Regions from separate parts of the Rhodoferax sp. GT1R46 genome, predicted to be linked through region 2. Evidence: predicted binding sites of a transcription regulator. Region 2 holds the regulator's gene; the other holds the start of a gene.
What was found. Region 2 encodes FNR, which switches genes on or off when oxygen is low (the NO sensors DNR and NnrR bind a similar motif). Its sites were predicted from a motif close to TTGATNNNNATCAA; they were not measured.

Region 1: a site for FNR is predicted at 1,506-1,519, ahead of AC097W_RS15605 (OmpW/AlkL family protein). Genes of this name have one in related genera too.

What each region holds. Positions count from the first base shown of each region.
Region 1 is NZ_JBWMBC010000007.1:145,278-148,692, forward strand. Features, by position in the region: gene AC097W_RS15595 (hypothetical protein) at 1-172, shown strand, start outside; gene gspF (type II secretion system inner membrane protein GspF) at 191-1,429, opposite strand; gene AC097W_RS15605 (OmpW/AlkL family protein) at 1,589-2,185, shown strand; gene AC097W_RS15610 (lipase family alpha/beta hydrolase) at 2,482-3,399, shown strand; gene AC097W_RS15615 (lipase secretion chaperone) at 3,409-3,415, shown strand, end outside.
Region 2 is NZ_JBWMBC010000006.1:244,568-247,982, reverse strand. Features, by position in the region: gene hemN (oxygen-independent coproporphyrinogen III oxidase) at 1-726, opposite strand, end outside; gene fnr (fumarate/nitrate reduction transcriptional regulator Fnr) at 924-1,643, shown strand; gene AC097W_RS14820 (hypothetical protein) at 1,665-1,955, opposite strand; gene AC097W_RS14815 (FixH family protein) at 2,007-2,276, opposite strand; gene ccoG (cytochrome c oxidase accessory protein CcoG) at 2,287-3,415, opposite strand, start outside.

The sequences.
Region 1 (3,415 bases), on a different contig from region 2:
AGAAGAAGAGGTGCCGCGCATCGGCGCCAGCCTCAAGCGCAAGTTTCAGTATGCGCGCAGCAGTGATGGCAAAAGCTGGCTCTGGGTCGGGCGCAGCAAAACGGCGGGGCGCGGTGAAGCGTCAAGCCAGTTGCGCTTTGACGTGGCGGTAAAGGCGACGACGCTGCGCTGACGGTTGGGCTCCCGACGCTTATCGCACCAGCTGGTTGAGCTGAATGATCGGCAGCAGCACCGCCAGCACAATCAGCATCACCACCAGACCCATGCCCACGATCAGAAGCGGCTCCAGCAGCGTGGCCAGTTGCATGGCGCGGCGTTGCACCTCGGTGCTCAGCTGTTTGGCGGCCCGGTCCAGCATCAGCGGAAGTTGGCCAGTTTGTTCACCCAGGCGGGCAAACATGCCCAGCAACCCGGGAAAGCGTTTCTTCTGCGAGAGGGCGGAAGCCAGCGGCGCGCCTTCACGCACCAGTACCAGGGCGTCCAGCGCATCGGCGCGCATCGAGCGGTTGGAGAGGGTGTCTGCGGCGGCTTGCAGCGCCTTGAGAATAGGCACGCCCGCTGCCGCCAGCATGGCCAGTGTGCTGGCAAAGCGGGCTGCGTTGTAGCCCCGCGAGAGGCGTCCGACCAGCGGCAACTTCAGCCACGCGGCATCAAACTTCTCACGAAATGCGGCGCTAGCCCACGCCAAACGTGCGCCGATAGCTATAAAAACAATAGCAAGAATGATGAGCCAGCCCTGGTTGCGCACAAAGCTGCCCAGCCCCAGCATGATGACCGTCAGCACGGGTAGTGCGCGTTTGCTGCCGGCAAACACCTGTGCCACCTGTGGCACCACATAGGCCAGCAAAAAGGTGACGATCACCACGGCCACCAGTGTCACGATGGCCGGGTACAACGCGGCGCCTATCAACTGCGATTTGAGGGCCTGGCTCTCCTCCAGGTCGTCCGCCAGCCGCTCCAGTACCAAACCCAGGTTGCCGCTGTGCTCACCCGCGCCCACCACGGCGCAGTAGGTGGTGGAGAACTCACGCGGGTGCTGCGCCAGCGCCGTGGCAAATGCCGCACCCCCATTGACCTCGGCGCGCAGGGCGGCCACCAGATTGCGTTGTCGCTCGTCCTCGGCCTCGTCAGCCAGTGCGGTGAGTGCGCGCTCCAGCGGCAGGCCGGACGACACCAGCCCGGCGATCTGGCGCGTCCAGATGGCCAGCGCGGTGGATCCAAATACGCGCGCGCTCCACAGGGTGGTTCCCCGTCTGGCGGTGCCCTGACCCGCTTTGCCCGGAGTGCCTGCGCCCACGAGCTCCACACCCAGCGGCACCAGAGCCTGGGCACGCAACAAACCGCGGGCTGTACGGGCGCTGTCGGCTTCAATGATTCCTTTGCGGGTTTCGCCGTCGGCGGTCAGTGCTTCAAAGGTGTAGGCGGGCATGGGGCTATGTTAGCCGCAGGCTTGTTGTGGTGCGGCGGCCACTTTTTCTTGTCTTGTGTGACTAAGGGTAAACCCTTTGATGCACATCAAACCCGTTTCTGGCGTTGCGACGTTCAATCGATTTCGGGAATGTCCCCGACACTTTATTAGCTGGTCAATATGAAAAAACAAGTCATCGCCGCCGCCGTACTCTGCACTCTGATGTCGGGTGCTGTGTTCGCCCAACAGGCCAAGGAAGGCCCATGGATGGTGCGCGTTCGCGCCGTGGATCTGATCAGTTCCAACACCGACAGTACGGGCGCGGGACTGACGGTGAACAACAAGTGGATTCCCGAAGTGGATATCAGCTACTTCTTCAACAAGAATGTGGCGGTCGAGTTGATTCTGACCGTGCCGCAGAAGCACACCCTGTATTCCAACGGCGCTGAAATCGGCACGCTGCAGCATCTTCCACCGACGCTGCTGGCGCAGTACCACTTTGATGCCAACGGCTTCAAACCCTACGTCGGCGCTGGCGTGAACTACACCCAGTTTTCCAGCGTGGATATTGCAGGCGGAGCCATCACCCTGGACAACAGCAGTTGGGGTGGTGCCTTGCAGGTGGGCGTGGACATTCCACTCAGTGGCAACATGTACCTGAACTTCGACTTGAAGAAGGTCTACATCAAGTCCAACGTCAATACAGGTGGCAATAGCATCGGCACCTTCAAGGTGGACCCTGTCTTGTTCGGCATGGGCGTGGGCTGGCGCTTCTAAACCCGATCCTGCTTGGGCGAAAAGCCCCGCTGCGCAGACGCGCAGCGGGGCTTTTTTATTGGCGTGGGCCGGCGCACCCGGGTTTACCAGCGTGACAAAAAATAGTCGCAACACTATGCTTCGTTAAAAGCACGACCGTGCTATTTTGATTGGGGCCGACTGACACAAGCAATCGGTACCCGATCGTCCGGCGACAGCGCCCACACCCCCACCGGTCGCACTGCCTTTTCAGACGGATTCCTTCAACCCTTTTGGCCTCACGGGCCTTATTGGAGACTATTTTGAAAAAGACTTTGATGACCTGGCTGGGTGCCTGCCTCCTGGCACTTGCATTGACGCCTGCCTCTGCCCAGGCAGCGGGCTACACCGAAACAAAGTACCCCATCGTGCTGGTGCACGGCTTGTTCGGCTTTGACAACATTGGACCGGTGGACTACTGGTACGGCATTCCGTCGGCGCTGCGCTCGGACGGTGCCCGGGTGTATGTGGCGCAGGTGTCTGCCGCTAACAGTACTGAAGTGCGGGGCGAGCAGTTGCTCACGCAGGTCAAGCAGATTCTGGCTGCCACCGGTGCCGCCAAAGTCAACCTGATTGGCCACAGCCATGGTGGGCCCACCATTCGCTATGTCGCATCGGTGCGCCCTGACCTGGTGGCATCCGCCACCTCGGTGGGGGGTGTCAACAAGGGCTCCGCGGTGGCCGATTTAATCCTGGGCGTGGCCCCGGCAGGTTCGCTGTCCAACACCGTGCTGGTCTCGGTGACCAACGGACTCGCCACGATCATCAACTTCCTGTCCGGTGGTTCAGGTTTGACCCAAAACTCGCTGGCCGCGTCCCAATCCCTGAGCACGGCAGGCTCGCTCAAGTTCAACCAGGCTTACCCGGAAGGCGTGCCCACCACCGCATGCGGTGAAGGGGCCTATACCGCGCGTGGCGTGTCCTACTTTTCCTGGAGCGGCGCCAAGCCCTACACCAACCTGCTCGACATCATCGACCCGGCGCTGGCACTGACGTCTCTGGCGTTTGGCGGCGCCAAGAATGATGGCCTGGTGGCCAGCTGTTCCAGCCACTTGGGGCGCGTGATCCGTGACGACTACGCCATGAACCACCTCGACGAAGTCAACCAGACCATCGGTCTGGTCAACCTGTTCGAGACCAACCCGGTCACCCTGTACCGCCAGCACGCCAACCGGCTCAAAAATCTGGGTCTGTAAAAAAAGCGTATGCAGC
Region 2 (3,415 bases):
GTCGGGGCGCAACTCGTTGACCTGCGCCAGTGTGCGATCAAAGGACTCCGGACTTTGTTGGGGAAGTCCGTAGATCAGATCCACATTGATCGACTCAAACCCGCGCTCGCGTGCGGCCGCCACCAGAGCAAACACCTGCTCGGCAGGTTGCACTCGATGCACTGCTTTTTGCACCGCCGGATCAAAGTCTTGCACCCCAAAGCTCAGCCGGTTGAACCCAAGCTCGGCCAGGGTGTCGAGCCTGGAGGCGTCGATGGTTCGGGGGTCCACCTCAATGGAGTATTCGCCCCCAGGTGCAAACGTGAAATTGCGACGCAACATGGTCATCAACTCACGCAATTCGTCGTCACTCAAAAATGTAGGACTACCCCCACCAAGATGGACCTGACTGACTGTTTGGCCCAAACCGATTTGGGCCGTGTGCAAATCAACCTCACGGCTAAGGTAGCGCAGGTACGGCGCTGCACGGTCATGGTGCTTGGTAATGATTTTGTTGCAGGCACAGTAATAACACAGCGACTCGCAAAACGGGATGTGTACATAGAGCGAAAGCGGCAAGTTCATGGCAGCAGCGCCACCGCGCCGCATTGTCAGGGCCTGCGCGTAGTCATCCGCCGTAAATGCTTCGACAAAACGGTCTGCGGTTGGGTACGAGGTGTAGCGCGGGCCCGCCACGTCGTATCGACGCAACAAATCATCATTTATGGTTTCAGCAACTGGTTTCATGAACGCTCCAAGACAAGGGCTACTGTGCCGCCATTTGACTTTCCATCACTTGATTTGCATCAAGAACTTCGAAACTGGGTAAACTGGCCTGTCACTTACACTAGGTGAAATCCATGCCTGATCAAACATCCAAGCCCAACTCAGTCGCCGAAACCCGGGTGCCCCTTGCCGCGCATGCCGATTCCAAGATGGTCGCGATGAGCCCTCAATCCATCAAGGTGGCCTGCTCCAGCTGCAATTTGCGCGAACTGTGCATGCCGCTGGGGCTCAGTCCGGCTGAGCTTGATCGCATTGACGACGTCGTGGCTAGTCGACGCAAAGTCAAACGTGGAGACATACTTTTTCGCAATGGCGAAAGGTTTACCAGTCTTTACGCCATTCGCACCGGATTTTTCAAAACCTGCGTGGCTTCTGAGGATGGCCGGGACCAAGTTACGGGTTTTCAGATGGCTGGCGAAGTGATCGGGCTGGATGGCATTGTTAACGACTATCACACCTGCGATGCGGTGGCCCTGGAAGATGCCGAGGTATGCGTCATGCCCTTTGACCGCATTGAGGAGCTGTCGAGAGAGGTCAACGCCCTGCAACGCCATGTCCACAAGATCATGAGCCGCGAAATCGTCCGCGAAAATGGAGTGATGCTGCTGCTGGGGAGCATGCGCGCGGAAGAGCGCCTGGCGGCTTTCTTGCTGAATCTGGTGCAACGGCTGCATGCGCGGGGGTTTTCGCAATCCGAGTTGGTACTGCGGATGACGCGCGAGGAAATTGGAAGCTATCTTGGACTGAAGCTGGAAACCGTCAGCCGAACTTTCTCAAAATTTGTGGAAGAAGGCATAGTGGAAGTGAAGCAGCGCCACGTCCGGATACTCAATACCGATGCACTCAAAGACATCGTGAACCCCAAGGTTTGCAACTGACTCTGGCTGTTGCACCTGTAATCAGCAAGAACCCTGTTTGGGGCAGCCGTCCGGACGGTCCGTCTCTGGCAGAGGGCAGCGATTGACCTCAAAGGGCGACATGGACAACAGTGTGGTCAAGGCGCTTGAAGCCATGGTGAGACCCCAAAACACAAAAAATGCGACGGTGTATACCCCTTGGCGAGACCAGTCCAGCGGCTGACCAAACCAGTGCAGATCCTGCGGGTCAATCATCGCAAAAACCAGTATTTCCAGCGCGCCGGCCACCAGAAACGCAGGCCAGATAATCCACATCAGTCGTTGCTGCAGCATGTTCTTCTCCTCCTGAGGACTGGGCATTTCAATGTGGAGCACCTGATGAAATCACGGCGTTTTGGGGGCAGGAACACCGGTAGCCGCATGATTGCGCGCCTGTGTGGCGGGTGCCAGACTGGACGGGTTGTCACCCAGAGTCTTGTTGATTTCTATTCCCTTTCGGTAATAGTCTTCGTCCAACACCGGATCTTTACCGACCAATGCCAGATAGAACGTCACAAATGACGCGACGACCACGATTGCGGGGCCGGAGATGACAAGCCAGACGTGACCGAACTTCCACCATGGACGCGCGGGATTCAGGTTGGATGGGGTCATGGGAAACTCCTTAACGGGGAACAATGAAAACAGATTTTTCCGACACATGGCCCTGTGAGCCTTGTGCAGAAATTTCGAAGTGAATAACGTGAGAACCTGGAGGGGCCACCTCATACGGCGCATCAATCCGAACGGCCACCCACCGCGCCTGAGTGGACTCTACGACGACTTCATCGTCAGAGACGACTGCCAAACCGGGCAGACCTTCGACCGCAATTCGGAAGCGCTGCGTAGACTCGGTCGCATTCATTACCTGAAGGCGGTAGACATTCTCAATGCGACCGCCGTCCACGACGCGTGCCAACACACCCCGATCACGAACTACATCGACCTTGAATGGGGTCCGCGTAGCCAGGCTCAAAGCCATTGCGATCACCACCGATCCAAGAATCGCCGTGTAGACCAGCACCCGTGGGCGCAGCACATGGCGCAGGGTCTGGGACCCCGTCCAGTGTTGGCTCACTGCGTTTTGGGTCGAGTACTTCACCAAGCCCCGTGCGTAACCCATCTTGTCCATGACCGTGTCGCAAACGTCGGCGCAGGCACCGCACCCAATACATTCGTATTGAAGCCCTTTGCGAATATCAATGCCGGTCGGACAAACCTGAACGCACAGACTGCAGTCCACACAGGCACCGAGTTTCAAAGTAGACAGATCTGCCTTTCTGGACCGTGCACCGCGAGGCTCACCGCGTTCTTCGTCGTAGGTGACGATAAGCGTGTCTTTGTCGAACATGGCGCTCTGGAACCGCGCGTACGGGCACATGTGCTTGCACACCTGCTCGCGCATGAAGCCCGCATTGCCATAAGTGGCAAAACCGTAGAAGAAGGTCCAGAAGATTTCCCACGAACCCATGTTGAGCTGAACGAACTCCAGACCCAACTCCTTGATCGGGGTGAAATAGCCGACGAACGTGAAGCCCGTCCACAACGCCACTGCGAGCCACAAGAGGTGCTTGCCAGATTTGCGCAGAACTTTGTCGAAATTCCACGGGCCCGCATCGCGGCGCATGCGCGCAGATCGGTCGCCTTCCAGCTTCTTCTCTATCCAGAGAAAAATTTCAGTGTAAACCGTCTGCGGACAGGCGTAACCGCACCACAAACGCCCGGCGACCGCCGTAAACAGAAACAGCGACAAA